DNA from 2 places in the Streptomyces sp. NPDC053750 genome. Region 2 is predicted to be linked to the other one. Evidence: predicted binding sites of a transcription regulator. Region 2 holds the regulator's gene; the other holds the start of a gene.
What was found. Region 2 encodes HspR, which represses chaperone genes until heat shock. Its sites were predicted from a motif close to TTGAGNNNNNNNNNCTCAA; they were not measured.

Region 1 (7,872 bases), on a different contig from region 2:
CGAGCGGAGACTGCCGGCCCGGGCCCGCCCAACCGACCCGGTCGCGTGTGCCGGTGGGGACCAGGCCGGCGCTGCGCTGGTCGCCCGAGCAGAGTGTGGGCCGGCTGCGGCGACCGTTCCCCGACCACGTCTGCCTGGTCTGCCCGCAGGTCTCGTACGAGCACATCCCCGCCCCGTTCGGCGTGCGGCGAGTACCACCGCCCCCGGCCAGTGCCAGGACGTGATCTGCGTGTCTATGCCCGGCTGTCGGGCGGGCCGGTGACGGACACCTGGGCAGGGCGCAGCAGCTGCTCGCCGACGCGGTAGCCGCGCCGGAGTACTCCGGTACAGACGGGGCGTGACGCCCGGTCCGTGGCCTGGTAGGTGACGGCCTCGTGGAGCGCGGGGTCGAAGGGCTCCCCGGGTTCCCCGACGGTTTGCAGGCCGAGCGCGGCGAGCCGTTCCCCGAGTATCTCGGCCACCGGGCCGGACCCGGTGTGCTCGCGCTCCTGCTCGAGGACGTCGAGGACGGGCAACAGGCCGGCCAGGACGTTGGCCACGGCGATCTCCCGGACGGCCAGCCGGTCCCGGCGCACGCGTTTGCGGTAGTTGGCGTACTCGGCCTGCAGTCGCTGCAGATCGGCGGTGCGTTCCGCATGCTCCTTGCGCAGCCTGGCCGCTTCGGCTTCCGCGCGCCGCAGCGCGGCGGTTTCCACGGCGGTTTCCGGCGCCTGGGCGGACCCGTCCGGCGCGGCACCGGCCGGCTGCGCCGTCCGGCGGCTCCGGAGGGTGACCGGGTCACACCTGCGCCGGTCCTGGACGACGACCGGCGGCCTCGGCTCCGGCTTGTCCGGGGTGCAGGGGTTCCGGTTCATCCGGTGCCTCCCTTCGCCTCGTCGTCGACGATCTCCGCGTCCACCACATCGTCGTCGGCCGTGCCGGCGCCTCCCCCTTCCCCCTTCCCGGCCCGTCCGGCGTTCGCGTACAGGGCGCTGCCAATCTTCTGGGCGGCGGCAGTGGCCTTCTCCACGGCCGACCTGATCGCCGCGGTGTCCTCGCCCTTGAGTGCCTCCTTGACCTCTGCCAGCGCGGCCTCGGTCTCCGAGCGGGCGTCCTCGGGGACGGCGTCGCGGTTGTCCCGCAGGAGTTTCTCGGTCTGGTAGACGAGGCTCTCGGCCTGGTTGCGGGTCTCGGCGGCTTCCTTGCGGCGGCGGTCCTCGTCCGCGTACTGCTCCGCGTCGTGGACCATGCGGTCGATGTCCTGCCTGGGCAGCGAGGAGCCGCCGGTGACGGTCATCTTCTGCTCCTTGCCCGTGCCGAGGTCCTTCGCCGTGACGTGCATGATGCCGTTGGCGTCGATGTCGAAGGCGACCTCGATCTGCGGGACGCCGCGGGGCGCCGGGGGCAGACCGGTCAGCTCGAACATCCCGAGCTTCTTGTTGTACGCCGCGATCTCGCGCTCGCCCTGGTAGACCTGGATCTGCACGGAGGGCTGGTTGTCCTCGGCGGTGGTGAAGATCTCCGAGCGCTTGGTCGGGATCGTCGTGTTCCGCTCGATCAGCCTGGTCATGATGCCGCCCTTGGTCTCGATGCCGAGGGACAGCGGGGTGACGTCGAGCAGCAGGACGTCCTTGACCTCGCCCTTGAGGACACCGGCCTGCAGGGCGGCGCCGATGGCGACGACCTCGTCCGGGTTGACGCCCTTGTGCGGCTCCTTGCCCGTCAGTTCCTTCACCAGGTCCGTGACCGCGGGCATCCGGGTCGAACCGCCGACCAGAATGACGTGATCGATGCCGGCGACCTTGATCCCGGCGTCCTGGACGGCGTTGTGGAAGGGCGTCTTGCACCGCTCCAGCAGGTCCGAGGTCAGCTGCTCGAACTGGGCGCGGGTGAGCTTCTCGTCCAGGTGCAGCGGGCCCTCGGCGGAGGCCGTGATGTACGGCAGGTTGACCGTCGTCTCGGTGGCGGACGACAGTTCGATCTTGGCGCGCTCGGCGGCCTCGCGCAGGCGCTGCACGGCCATCTTGTCCTTCGACAGATCCACGCCGTAGCCGTTGTGGAACTGCTTCACCAGGTGGTCGACGACCCGCTCGTCCCAGTCGTCCCCACCGAGGCGGGTGTCACCGTTGGTCGCCTTCACCTCCACCACACCCTCGCCGATCTCCAGCAGCGACACGTCGAAGGTGCCGCCACCGAGGTCGAAGACGAGGATCGTCTGCTCGCTGCCCTTGTCGAGACCGTAGGCGAGCGCGGCGGATGTCGGCTCGTTGATGATCCGCAGCACGTTCAGACCCGCGATCTGCCCCGCCTCCTTGGTGGCGGTGCGCTGCGCGTCGTTGAAGTACGCCGGGACGGTGACCACCGCGTCGGTGACGTCCTCGCCCAGGTACGCCTCGGCGTCCCGTTTCAGCTTCTGCAGCACGCGCGCCGAGATCTCCTGGGCCGCGTACCGCTTGCCGTCGATGTCACCGGATCCGGGGAAGCGCCACCCGCTCTCGCCCATGTGCCGCTTGACGGACCGGGCGGTGCGCTCCACGTTCGTCACCGCCTGGCGCTTGGCGACCTCGCCGACCAGCACCTCGCCGTTCTTGGCGAACGCCACCACCGACGGCGTGGTCCTCGCACCCTCGGTGTTCGCCACCACCGTCGGCTCGCCGCCCTCCAGGACGCTGACCACGGAATTCGTCGTCCCCAAGTCGATGCCCACTGCGCGTGCCATCGCAGTCTCCTCTCGGCGCATCACCTGTTCACCACTCCTGCATAAAACTTGAGTCACATAGAGTCAAGCATTGACCAGAAGGCGGACGACCCGGACAGCGCGGACGGCCCGGACGGTCCGGCCCGGCCGCCGGAACCCGGTCAGCCGGACAGATTCCGTACAGCCGTCTCTTCCCTGCGCTGCACGCCGAATTCACCGGCGTCGGCTGACCTCTCGGCAAGTGGTCCTCAGGCAAGGCGCCGGGCACCACCACGCTGCGTACAGTGACGCGCGGTGGGCTGGGCCCAGCCGGCGCCTGGACGAGGGGCAGCGAAGAAGATGACGGGGGAGGAAAGACAGGCATGGCGGGATTCGGTGGGACCGACGGGGACGCGGCGGGCGGCTGGCGGGTCGGTGATGTCGTCGACGGGCGCTACGAGGTGCTGCGGGTGCACGGGGACGGCGGGATGGGGCTCGTGCACCGGGTGCGGCACCTCGGCTGGGGCACCGATCTCGCGGTCAAGAGCCCGCGGGCGGAGTTGTTCCGCGACCGGACGGCGCGGCTGCGGTTCGTGGCCGAGGCGGAGAACTGGGTATCGCTCGGGCTGCACCCGCACGTCTGCGGCTGTCACTACGTCCGCACGATCGACGGGGTTCCGCGGATCTTCGCCGAGTACATCACCGGCGGCAGCCTGCGCGAATGGATCGACGACGGGCGGCTGTACGAGGGCGGACCGGCGCCCGCCGCGGCCAGGATGATGGATCTGGCGGTGCAGATCGCCTGGGGTCTGGAGCACGCGCACAGCTGCGGCCTGGTGCACCAGGACGTCAAGCCCGCCAACGTCCTTCTGGAACAGCAGCACGCCGGCATCGTCGCCAAGGTCACCGACTTCGGGCTCGCGCGCGCCAAGTCCCTGCCGGCGACGGAGCCCGGAGCTCCCGCCGGCACCCCAACCAGCCCGGGGACAACGCTACTTACCGGGCCGGCCGGAACCCTCCTCGCCACCGGCATCGGCATGACGCCTGCATACGCCTCGCCGGAGCAGGGATCCGGACAGCGCGTGGGGCGCCGCAGTGACGTGTTCAGTTTCGCGGTGACGGTGCTGGAGATGTTCAACGGCGGCGTCAGCTGGATGAGCGGCGCCGCGGCCGGCGCAGCGCTGCAGGTGCTCCGGCAGGACGGCCCGGACCGGGCCGGAGTCCCGGAACTCCCGGAGGAGCTCGCCGATCTGCTCGCCCGCTGCCTGCGCCTCGATCCCGCCCGCCGGCCGGGGTCGATGGACGACGTCGCCGGGCACATCGCCGACCTCTACGGGGAGGTCACCGGCCGGACGTATCCCCGCACCGCCCCGGCCGAGGCCGACCTGCGTGCCGACGAGCTCAACAACCGAGCCCTGTCCCTGCTCGACCTGGGACGGACGAAGGAGGCAGACCAGGCCCTTGCCGAGGCACTGGCCGCCGACCCCCGTCACCCGCAGGCCACGTACAACGCCGGACTGCTGCGATGGCGCCGTGGCGCCGTCACCGACGAAGGACTGCTCGCCGAACTGGAGGCGCTGCGCGGCGAGCAAGCCGTCCTGGCGGAGATCGATCACCTCGCGGGCCTTGTCCACCTGGAGCGTGGCGACCTCGGCTCGGCGAACGAGTTCCTCACGGACGACGGCGAGCAGCCCGCCCAGGCGCTCCGTCTGCCCGACGCCCGCACCGTCGCCGAACGGCACGTGCCGTGGCAGACCTTCCCGCACCGGTCGGCCTCCCCGGAACACCGGCTGCGCATCACTCCGGATCTGCGCTTCGGGCTCGCCGCGGGCCAGGACCGCACGGTGCAGCTGTGGGACCTGAACAGCGGGCGCCGGCTACTGGCACTGCCCGGCCACACCGACCGCATCGACTCCGCCGACATCAGCGCCGACGGCCGCTACGCCGTCTCCACCGGCTGGGACGGCAGCGTCCGGCTCTGGGACCTGACCGGGGAACGCCTGGTGCGCACCGTGCCCGTCACCCGGTGGCGGGACGGCACCGGCCCCGCCAAGGAACGCGCATTCGACCGGCAGAACGAGCTGAACCGGCTGGCGGGCCGCCCCTTCGTGACCCGAACCCTGGCCCACCCGGACAGCCCGATACTCAACACCGCCACCTCCCCGGTCCGGTTGAACGCGGACGGCAGCGTAGCCGTGTGGGCCGAGGCCGACGGCCGGATACAGGTCTGGAACCTGCCCGCCGGCCGCCGGCTGGCGACCCTGGACGGCCACTCCGGCGGCCAGCGGGTCGACATCAGCTCCGACGGGCGCCAGGTACTCAGCGGCAACGGTACCGAGAACGCCGTCGTACAGCTGTGGGACCTGACGACAGGGGCGTGCGTGTGGCGCCGGGACGACTACGAGGGCCGGGTGGCCGACCTCTGGCTCGCACCCCGGGGCGACGCGGCGGCCATCGTGGGACAGGACAAGGTCGTCCGGATCTGGAGTCTCCCCGACGGCGAGTGCCGGCACACCCTGCGGCTGCCGACCGACTTCCACGCCACATCGGCCGAGCTGAGCGCGGACGGGCGCTCCCTGCTGATCGGCGGCTACGACGGAGCCATCCTGTACTGGGACCTGCGCGGCGGCCACTGCCTGCGCACGTTCCGCGGGCACGAGGCGGCGGTGGGCACGGTGCGGCACGCCCAGGACGGTCGGCATGCGTTCTCCGCCGCCCTCGACGGCTCGACCCGGCTGTGGCGGCTCCCGGCGGCCTTCACCGCCCCCACCCGGCTGAGCCGGCCCCGCGGGCACGGCGAACTCGACCGGACCGACCAGCAGGTGAGACGGCTGCTCGCCGAGGCGGCCGACGCGGTGGCCGCCGACCGGACGGCGGACGCACTCGCCCTGTTGGGCCGTGCCCGCGCCCTGCCCGGCAGCGAACGCGACCCCCGGATCCTCGCGGCCCTGCGGGCACTCGCGGGGCGCACGGTGCGGACCGCTGTACGGGCCGCCTGGCCGGCCAGGACGCTGGACGCCCGCCCCGGCGAGTACCGCGACGTCATCAACAGCCGCAGCACGGCCCTGACCCGGGACGCCCGCCTGGGCGCGTACAGCGATGTCGACGGCCGCATCCAGATCTGGAACCTGCTCGACGGACGACGCGAGCGCATCCTGGATCGCGGGAAGGGCGGGGTCCACGCCCTGCGCGTGAGCCCGGACGACAAGACGCTGGTCGCCGTCGAGAGCGACATGATCACCACGTGGTCTCTCGAGTCGGGCGAGCACACGGGCACGCTGCGGCTCGGCCGCAGCTACCCGATCACCCTCAGCGTCGACGCCCGGCTCGCCCTCGTCGTCGACCGCGTCGCCGGATCGATGTGCCTGTGGGAGATCGCCTCGGGCCGCCGGCTGCAGTCGATCCCGATCGACAACGTCATAGTCGGCAGGCTGTCCCTCGGGCCGGACGGGAAGCACGCCGCCTCCATGGCCAACGACCGGGTGATCCGGGTGTGGGACCTGCACGCGGCCCGCTGCGTGCAGGCCATCCAGATCGGGTCGCCCCACAGCACACCCGTGTGCCTGAGCCCCGACGGCACGTTCGTCGTGGCAGCCGAGGCATCCGCCTGGGCCACCGAGGGCGGCCGGACGGTGCCGGGGAGCGGGCTGCGGACCCGTATCCAGGTGTGGGACACGGCGACCGGCGACCTCGTGCGCGCCTTCGAGCCGTACAAGGGCATGCTGAGCCACCTTGCGCTCAGCGCCGACGGCCGCCACCTCGCCTCGGCGGGAGTGGAACCGGACGTGCGGCTGTGGGAGGTGGCGACGGGGCGTCTCCTGCACACCCTGGAAGGCCACAAGAAATCCGTCACGGCGCTGACGCTGGACCCGGACGCCAACTTCGTCCTCACCGCGGACCGCGACGAGCGCCTGCGCCTCTGGGAACTGGACTGGTCCCTCAGCCCCGGCCGTTGAGCCAGCAGCGCTGCACCGTGCACTGCCAGGAGCAGACCCGTATCCCGACCGCCTTCTCTGTGATGGTTGTCAGTAGGCCCCGAAGGACCAGAAGACGCCTACCTCTTCGTCGTTCACCGCGATCACGCCCAGGTCCTCGAAGAGGTAGAGACCGTCGATGTACGCGGAGGTGTGGAAAGGGTGAGATCCGGTGCCCTCCAGCAGGGCGTCCCGGTTCGTGCGGGAGCGGACGGGGGCCGGCTCCGACTGCCATTCCTCCGCCATGACGGCCAGCGCGGCGACTGCCGCCCGGGCCTCCAGTGGGTACAGGCAGGCGGGCATGTCGGCCGGGTCCGGCGGGTCGAAGGGGTATGCGGGCACGGCCTGGCGGGCGGGACTGGCGCGGTCAGAGTCCAGCCGGAGCCAGCCGCGGGGATCAGTGACCGCCCGGTGCAGCACGGCGTGGACGTCGTGCGTCCAGTCCCCGTGCCGCCGCGGGCCGGTGGCGACGAAGGTGTACGGGTCGTACAGCAGCCGCAGCGCCGCCGCGTTCCACGGGCTGCGACGGGCGCGGAATTCCAGGAGCAGGCCGCCGACTTCACGGCAGAAGGCATCCTTCGGCTCGCGCGGGATGCTCCGGAGCCGGCCGCGGGCCCAGTTGACGAGCTCGCCCTCTCCTTCCGCTGCGAGACCGGACGGCTCCGCCGGAAGTGAGGCGTCCGACTCGTCCCACGTGCGCCACAACGCCTCGAGACGGGCGTCCAGCAGGTCCAGGGCCGTCCGGTCGGCAGGCGGAAACATTCCGCCACCATAGGCCGTGGCCGTCACAGGGTGCCGGCAGGTACGGCGGCTCCTACCAGGTCATCCTCGGCGACGAGGAGCCGTGGAGCTGTGAGGGTGGAGCCGATCCGGGCCGCGATGCGCAAGGCGGCCAGGCAGCTCGGCTGGAAGGCCACCCCGGCACCAAGACGCACGGCGCCGGCGCCGTACTGCTGCCCCTGCGGCACGGCCCCGTCATGCGCCGCGTCCGGAGCGTCGAAGAGGTCTGCGAGACCTGCGCGCCGCTGATCCCGAACGCCACCGTCCTGGCCCGCGCCAAAAGGCCCCGCCGCCTCCCCCGACCGCCCCACCACGCAGCCGCCCGCCGCGCGGCGCTCCCGGCGCAGCCGGCGGTCCCGTTCCCGGCGGTGGGGAAAGGGACGCTGACAGGGCACGGAACACGCGCCCTGTGAGATCGCCGCGCGTGATCGAATCCTCAGGCGGGACAACAGTGGCTTCCGC
Region 2 (7,872 bases):
GACCGGGCCGGTGGCCGGGACGCTCGCCGTGGTCTGGATCGCGCTGGTCGCCGCCGCCTTCCGGGGGCTGGACCACGCCGACGGGGTGGCCGGCACGGTGGGGATCGTGACCGCCTTCGGTGTCGGCGCCTGTGCCACGGCGGAGCTGAGGGGCGGGCTGGCGGTGCTGCTGAGCGCGCTGGCCGCGGCGCTGGCCGGGTTCCTGCTGCACAACCGGTATCCGGCGCGGATCGCCCTCGGGGCGTGCGGGTCGCTCTTCGCGGGCTTCCTGCTCGCCGGGGCGGCGGTGTTCACCCGGGTGGGGCACGATCCCCGGGCCGGCGCGGGGGTGCTCTTCGCGCTGACCGCGCCGGTCGTCGCCGACGCCGTCCTGGTGCTCCTCTCGCGCCGGCTGGCCGGGCGGCCCCTGCGGCGGGGCGGACCCGATCATCTCGCCCACCGGCTGCGGCGGCTCGGGCTCGCCCCGCAGGGTGCGGTGGTGGTCATCGGCGTGGTCTCGTTCTGCGGGGTACTCGCGGGCGTGCTCGTGCACGTCGGCTGGGCGGGGCGGGCGACGCTGCTGTGGGTGGCGGGCGTGGTGGCCGTCGGGATGGTGGCGCTGTTGCGGGTGCGGGTGTACGAGCCGCGGCGGGCGGGGTCGGAGACCCGTGGGGTCCATGGGACTCGTGGGGCGGCGGGGACGGACACCCGGGCCCGCGGGCCCCGGACGGTGTCCCGGGTGGGACAGCCTCGGGAGTCCCGTGACGCGTCCGGCGCCCCCGTCCGTGGCCCGTCCCTCCCACCCGTTCGTGTGGCGGCGCGGGCGTCGATTTTCCCGGTTCGTCAGGCCCAGAGCGGTGAGAACGAGCAGGTCAGCGCGCCATTGCGTGTAAGGAACGGATAAGAGTTGAGTCTGCTCGACTCACCTCTGTTGACCCATCGCCGGGCGTCGTGCACACTTGAGCCTGTTCCACTCAAGTCAGCTGGAGGTTATTCACCATGGCACGTGCGGTCGGCATCGACCTGGGCACGACTAACTCCGTCGTCAGCGTTCTGGAGGGCGGCGAGCCCACCGTCATCACCAACGCCGAGGGCGCCAGGACCACGCCGTCCGTCGTCGCCTTCGCCAAGAACGGTGAGGTGCTGGTCGGCGAGGTGGCCAAGCGCCAGGCGGTCACGAACGTCGACAGGACCATCCGGTCGGTCAAGCGCCACATGGGCACCGACTGGAAGATCAACCTGGACGGCAAGGACTTCAACCCGCAGCAGATCAGCGCCTTCGTGCTGCAGAAGCTGAAGCGGGACGCCGAGGCCTACCTGGGCGAGAAGGTGACCGACGCGGTCATCACCGTACCGGCGTACTTCAACGACGCCGAGCGCCAGGCCACCAAGGAGGCCGGCGAGATCGCGGGCCTCAACGTCCTGCGCATCGTCAACGAGCCGACGGCCGCCGCTCTCGCGTACGGCCTCGACAAGGACGAGCAGATCATCCTCGTCTTCGACCTCGGTGGCGGCACCTTCGACGTCTCGCTGCTGGAGATCGGCGACGGCGTCGTCGAGGTGAAGGCCACCAACGGTGACAACCACCTCGGTGGTGACGACTGGGACCAGCGCGTCGTCGACTACCTGGTCAAGCAGTTCCAGTCCGGTCACGGCGTGGACCTCTCCAAGGACAAGATGGCGCTCCAGCGCCTGCGCGAGGCCGCCGAGAAGGCGAAGATCGAGCTGTCCTCGTCCACCGAGACCTCGATCAACCTGCCCTACATCACGGCCTCCGCCGAGGGCCCGCTGCACCTGGACGAGAAGCTCACCCGCGCCCAGTTCCAGCAGCTGACGGCCGACCTGCTGGAGCGCTGCAAGACGCCGTTCCACAACGTCATCAAGGACGCCGGCATCCAGCTGTCCGAGATCGACCACGTCGTTCTCGTCGGTGGCTCCACCCGTATGCCCGCCGTCGCCGAGCTCGTCAAGGAGCTGACCGGCGGCAAGGACGCCAACAAGGGCGTCAACCCGGACGAGGTCGTCGCCATCGGCGCCGCCCTGCAGGCCGGTGTCCTCAAGGGCGAGGTCAAGGACGTCCTGCTCCTCGACGTCACCCCGCTGTCCCTCGGCATCGAGACCAAGGGCGGCATCATGACCAAGCTGATCGAGCGGAACACGACGATCCCGACCAAGCGCTCGGAGATCTTCACCACCGCCGAGGACAACCAGCCCTCCGTGCAGATCCAGGTCTACCAGGGCGAGCGCGAGATCGCGGCGTACAACAAGAAGCTCGGGATGTTCGAGCTGACCGGTCTGCCCCCGGCGCCCCGCGGCGTCCCGCAGATCGAGGTCGCCTTCGACATCGACGCCAACGGCATCATGCACGTGACCGCGAAGGACCTCGGCACCGGCAAGGAGCAGAAGATGACCGTCACCGGCGGCTCCTCGCTGCCGAAGGACGAGGTCGACCGCATGCGCCAGGAGGCCGAGAAGTACGCGGAGGAGGACCACGCCCGCCGCGAGGCCGCCGAGTCCCGCAACCAGGGCGAGCAGCTCGTCTACCAGACGGAGAAGTTCCTCAAGGACAACGAGGACAAGGTCCCGGGCGAGGTGAAGACCGAGGTCGAGTCCGCCGTCGCCGAGCTGAAGGAGAAGCTCAAGGGCGAGGACACCGCCGAGATCCGCACCGCCACGGAGAAGGTCGCCGCCGTCTCGCAGAAGCTGGGCCAGGCGATGTACGCCGACGCCCAGGCCGCGCAGGCCGCCGGTGGCGAGGCTCCCGGCGCCGGTGCCGGTGACAAGGGTGCCGACGACGACGTCGTCGACGCCGAGATCGTGGACGACGAGCGCAAGGACGGTGCCGCGTGACGGAGGAGACCCCGGGTTTCGACGAGAAGCCCGACGTCCCCTCCGGCGCCACCCCTGACGACGCCGAGCCGCAGGCCGCCTCCGAAGAGGGGGCGGCCCCGGCCGGGGACGCGAGTGAGAACGCGGGCCTGGTGGCCCAGCTGGACCAGGTGCGCACGGCGCTGAACGAGCGCACGGCGGACCTCCAGCGCCTCCAGGCCGAGTACCAGAACTACCGCCGCCGGGTGGAGCGGGACCGCGTCGCGGTCAAGGAGATCGCCGTCGCGAACCTCCTGTCCGAGCTGCTTCCCGTACTCGACGACGTCGGCCGCGCCCGCGAACACGGCGAGCTGGTCGGCGGCTTCAAGTCCGTCGCGGAGTCGCTGGAGACCACGGTGGCCAAGCTGGGCCTCCAGCAGTTCGGCAAGGAGGGCGAGCCCTTCGACCCGACGATCCACGAGGCCCTGATGCACTCCTACGCACCGGACGTCACCGAGACGACGTGCGTGGCGATCCTGCAGCCCGGGTACCGGATCGGCGAGCGCACCATCCGCCCCGCGCGGGTGGCCGTCGCCGAGCCGCAGCCCGGGGCGCAGACGGTCAAGGCCGAGGAGCCGTCCGAGGCGGCCGACGACAAGGAGAGCGGTGGCCCGGAGGAGGGCTGACGTCAGTACAGGAGCCGGAGAGGAGGGACGTCGGGGATGAGCACCAAGGACTTCATCGAGAAGGACTACTACAAGGTCCTCGGCGTCCCCAAGGACGCCACCGAGGCCGAGATCAAGAAGGCGTACCGGAAGCTCGCCCGCGAGTACCACCCGGACGCCAACAAGGGAAACGTCACGGCAGAGGAGCGCTTCAAGGAGATCTCCGAGGCCAACGACATCCTCGGTGACCCCAAGAAGCGCAAGGAGTACGACGAGGCCCGCGCGCTCTTCGGCAACGGCGGCTTCCGCCCGGGGCCGGGCGCGGGCGGCGGCAGCTTCAACTTCGACCTGGGCGACCTCTTCGGAGGCGGCGCCCAGGGCGGGGGCCAGGGCGCCGGCGGCTTCGGCGGCGGGCTCGGCGACGTCTTCGGGGGCCTGTTCAACCGCACCGGCGGCGGTCCCGGCACCGGTACGCGGACCCAGCCGCGGCGCGGCCAGGACATCGAGTCCGAGGTCACCCTGAGCTTCACGGAGGCCATCGAGGGCGCGACGGTCCCGCTGCGGATGTCCTCGCAGGCACCCTGCAAGGCCTGTTCGGGCACCGGCGACAAGAACGGCACGCCGCGCGTGTGCCCGACCTGCGTCGGTACCGGTCAGGTCGCCCGGGGTTCGGGCGGTGGCTTCTCGCTCACCGACCCGTGCCCGGACTGCAAGGGCCGCGGCCTGATCGCGGAGGACCCCTGCGAGGTCTGCAAGGGCTCCGGACGCGCCAAGTCCTCCAGGACCATGCAGGTCCGCATCCCGGCCGGGGTGTCGGACGGGCAGCGCATCCGGCTGCGCGGCAAGGGCACGCCGGGCGAGCGGGGCGGACCGGCGGGTGACCTGTACGTGGTCGTGCACGTCAAGGACCACCCCGTCTTCGGCCGCCGGGGCGACAACCTCACCGTCACCGTCCCGGTCACCTACGCCGAGGCAGCCCTCGGCGGAGAGGTCCGGGTCCCGACCCTGGGCGGCCCTCCCGTCACGCTCAAGCTGCCGGCGGGCACGCCCAACGGGCGCACCATGCGGGCCCGGGGCAAGGGCGCGGTCCGCAAGGACGGCAGCCGCGGCGACCTTCTGGTCACCGTGGAGGTGAGTGTTCCGACGGACCTGACGGGGAAGGCTCGTGACGCGCTGGAGGCGTATCGCGAGGCGACCGCGGACGAGGATCCGCGGGCGGAGCTGTTCCAGGCCGCGAAGGGAGCATGAGGAGATGGACGGTCGTCGACGCAATCCGTATGAACTGACCGAGGACACCCCGGTCTACGTCATCTCGGTGGCGGCCCAGCTCTCCGGCCTGCACCCGCAGACGCTGCGGCAGTACGACCGTCTCGGCCTGGTCTCCCCGGACCGCACGGCCGGCCGCGGCCGGCGCTACTCGGCCCGCGACATCGAACTGCTCCGTCAGGTGCAGCAGTTGTCGCAGGACGAGGGCATCAACCTGGCCGGCATCAAGCGCATCATCGAACTGGAGAACCAGGTCGCCGCCCTCCAGGCCCGGGTGGCGGAGCTGGCCGACGCCCTCGACGGCGCGGCGACGGCGATGCGCCAGCGCGAGGCGGCGGTGCACGCCTCGTACCGGCGCGATCTGGTGCCGTACCAGGAAGTGCAGCAGACCAGCGCCCTGGTGGTCTGGCGTCCCAAGCGGCACGGCCAGTCCACGGACTGAAAGCGGCGACGACGGCCCGGAGGTCCACCAGCCTCCGGGCCCGTTCGCAACGGTGCTGTCTCATTGGTCTAGTACTTCTTGACGATTTCGTGAAGACAGCGTTGGCTTCCTTCACCTGGGTCTCAAGCACCACCCGTGTGTCGGAAGGTAAGCGCAGTGAGCAGCCGTGCCCGTCGTATCGCCATATCCGTGGCCGCGTCCATGATGACTCTTTCGCTGGCCGCCTGCGGGGCGCTCGGCGCGTCGGAGAGCAGCGACGCCGCGAGCCCGGCCAAGGGCAACGACATCACGGTGGGCCTGCTGCTGCCGGAGAAGGCGAACACGCGGTACGAGCAGTTCGACTACCCGTTCTTCAAGGCGAAGGTCGCCGACCTCACCCGTGACCAGGGCGAGGTCAAGTACGCCAACGCCGAGGCGAGCGCGTCCAAGCAGGCGCAGCAGCTGCAGCAGATGATCGACGACAAGGTCGACGTGATCGTCCTGGACGCGGTCGACGCGAAGGCCATCGGGGACGGCGTGCAGAAGGCCAAGGACGCCGGCATCCCGGTCATCGCCTACGACCGGCTGGCCGAGGGCCCGATCGACGCCTACATCTCCTTCGACAACGAGCTGGTCGGCGAGGTCCAGGGCCGCTCCCTCCTCGAGGCGCTCGGCGACGACGCCGACAGCTCCGCCAAGATCGTCATGATGAACGGCTCGCCCACCGACCCGAACGCCAAGCAGTTCAAGGCGGGGGCGCTGTCCGAGCTGAACGGCAAGGTGACGATCGCGCAGTCCTTCGACACCAAGGACTGGAAGGCGGAGAACGCCGAGGCCAACATGGCCGAGGCGATCGGGGAGATCGGCAAGGACAACATCGCGGGCGTCTACTCCGCCAACGACACCATGGCGGGCGGCATCATCGAGGCCCTGGAGGACGCGGGCGTCACCGACCTGCCGCCGATCACCGGCCAGGACGCGGAACTCGCGGCGGTGCAGCGGCTCGTCTCCGGCGAGCAGTACATGAGCGTGTACAAGTCCTACCCGCAGGAGGCCGAGAGCGCCGCGGAGATGGCCGTGGCGCGGGTCCAGGGCCGGGACATCCAGTTCGACGCGCTCGCCCGCGACAAGGTCGACAGCCCCACCCACAAGGGCATCCCGGCCCAGCTCGTCCCCGTCGTCGCCCTGACGCAGGACAACATCAAGGAGACCGTCGTCGCCGACGGCATCTACAAGGTCGGCGACATCTGCACCGCCAAGTACGCGGCGGACTGCGCGGAGATCAAGCTGAAGTAGTCCCGGACCGGTCCCGTGCACTGCCCGGGCACACCGCCCGCAAGGGTGTATTCCGGTCTCCTTCCCGCCCGGAGCCGTGTTGCGGAGCCGGTCCCGGCCGCGCATAGTTGCGCTGCGGAAAGAGCCGGAACCGGGGGTGGGATGGGCGATGGCCGGGCACGGGGCTGAGGAGCATCCACACGGCGCCGACCGGCTGTGCGCGGCCGGGGACCGCGTGTACTCCCGCGCCGTACGCCGCGGCCGGGTGCCGCGCCTGGACGCCGAACCGGTGCCCTGCCTCCTGGAACTGGCCCTGCTGCACCCCGACCCTGACGACATGGACTGGCTGGTGCCGACCTCCCCGCAGGAGGTCATGACGCGGCTGCTGCGGGGGGTCTACGACGAGGTCAGCGCGAGCCAGCGGCGGGTGGGTTCGGCGGTGGAGGCCTTCGAGTGGTACGCGGTCCTGGGCCGCCAGATCCAGACGCCGGCCGGGGCGGAGGGCACGGCGCTGCGGGTGCTGGACGGGCTCTCGCGGATCCAGGCCGCGATGGACGAGGCGACGCAGGCGTGCACGACGGAGGTGCTCACCGTCCAGCCCGGCGGCATCCGGCGTGAGCACGAGCTGTCGGAGGGGCTGCACCGGGCGCTGGCGCTGCGCGGGCGCGGGGTGCGGATGCGGGACCTGTACACGCACGTGGCCCGGCACGGCCAGGGCCTGCTCACCTACCTGGAGCTGATGGGTGACGCGGTGGAGGCCCGCACCCTCGACGAGGTCATCGACCGCCTCATCCTCTTCGACCGCACGGTCGCCTTCATCCCCGCCAACACCGACCGCACGATGGCCCTGGAGCTGCGCCACCCCGCCCTGATCGCCTACCTGGTCACGGTCTTCGAACGCCTCTGGCGCCTCGCGATCCCCTTGACCGCCCCCCTCCCCGACACGGGCATCGAGGGCATCTCCCACCGCGAGCAGTCCATCGCGGCGCTGCTGGCGGAGGGCCACCAGGACGCGGTGATCGCGGAACGCCTGGGCATCAGCGTCCGCACGGCCCGCGCCCACATCGCCCGCCTCTCGGAAACCCTGGGCGCCACCAGCCGCACCCAGTTGGGCGTCCGCATCGCCCAGGCGGGCCTGGACGGCGCGCCCCGGACCGCGTCGGCACCCTCCGCCGTCAGTGTTCCTGGTCGAGAATCCCCGACTGCCCGATGAGGTACCCGAGCTGAGCCCGGCTTTCGCTGCCGAGGGTGGCGGCGAGTTTGGCGATGTGGACGCGTGCGGTGCGGACGTTCATGCCGAGGCGGTCGGCGATGTCGGTGTCGGTGTGTCCTTCGATGAGGAGCGCGGCTATGGCGCGTTGGCGGTGGGTGACACCTCCCGGCGACGGTCGTCGGACCGAGTCGGGGTGCATGGGGGTCGCCAGGCGCCACAGGCGGTCGAAAGTGGTGAGGAAGTAC

Region 1: dnaK (molecular chaperone DnaK) is a predicted target of HspR. The motif match lies at 2,747-2,765, and genes of this name have one in related genera.

Annotation. Positions count from the first base shown of each region.
Region 1 covers NZ_JBITXB010000017.1:8,098-15,969, forward strand. The annotation lists gene ACIGO6_RS33310 (hypothetical protein) at 54-224, shown strand; gene grpE (nucleotide exchange factor GrpE) at 234-854, opposite strand; gene dnaK (molecular chaperone DnaK) at 851-2,698, opposite strand; gene ACIGO6_RS33325 (WD40 repeat domain-containing serine/threonine protein kinase) at 3,040-6,612, shown strand; gene ACIGO6_RS33330 (hypothetical protein) at 6,682-7,392, opposite strand; gene ACIGO6_RS33335 (hypothetical protein) at 7,416-7,598, opposite strand.
Region 2 covers NZ_JBITXB010000004.1:227,562-235,433, reverse strand. The annotation lists gene ACIGO6_RS13740 (MraY family glycosyltransferase) at 1-883, shown strand, start outside; gene dnaK (molecular chaperone DnaK) at 979-2,829, shown strand; gene grpE (nucleotide exchange factor GrpE) at 2,826-3,473, shown strand; gene dnaJ (molecular chaperone DnaJ) at 3,510-4,700, shown strand; gene ACIGO6_RS13720 (heat shock protein transcriptional repressor HspR) at 4,705-5,160, shown strand; gene ACIGO6_RS13715 (sugar ABC transporter substrate-binding protein) at 5,317-6,435, shown strand; gene ACIGO6_RS13710 (LuxR C-terminal-related transcriptional regulator) at 6,584-7,627, shown strand; gene ACIGO6_RS13705 (LuxR C-terminal-related transcriptional regulator) at 7,590-7,872, opposite strand, start outside.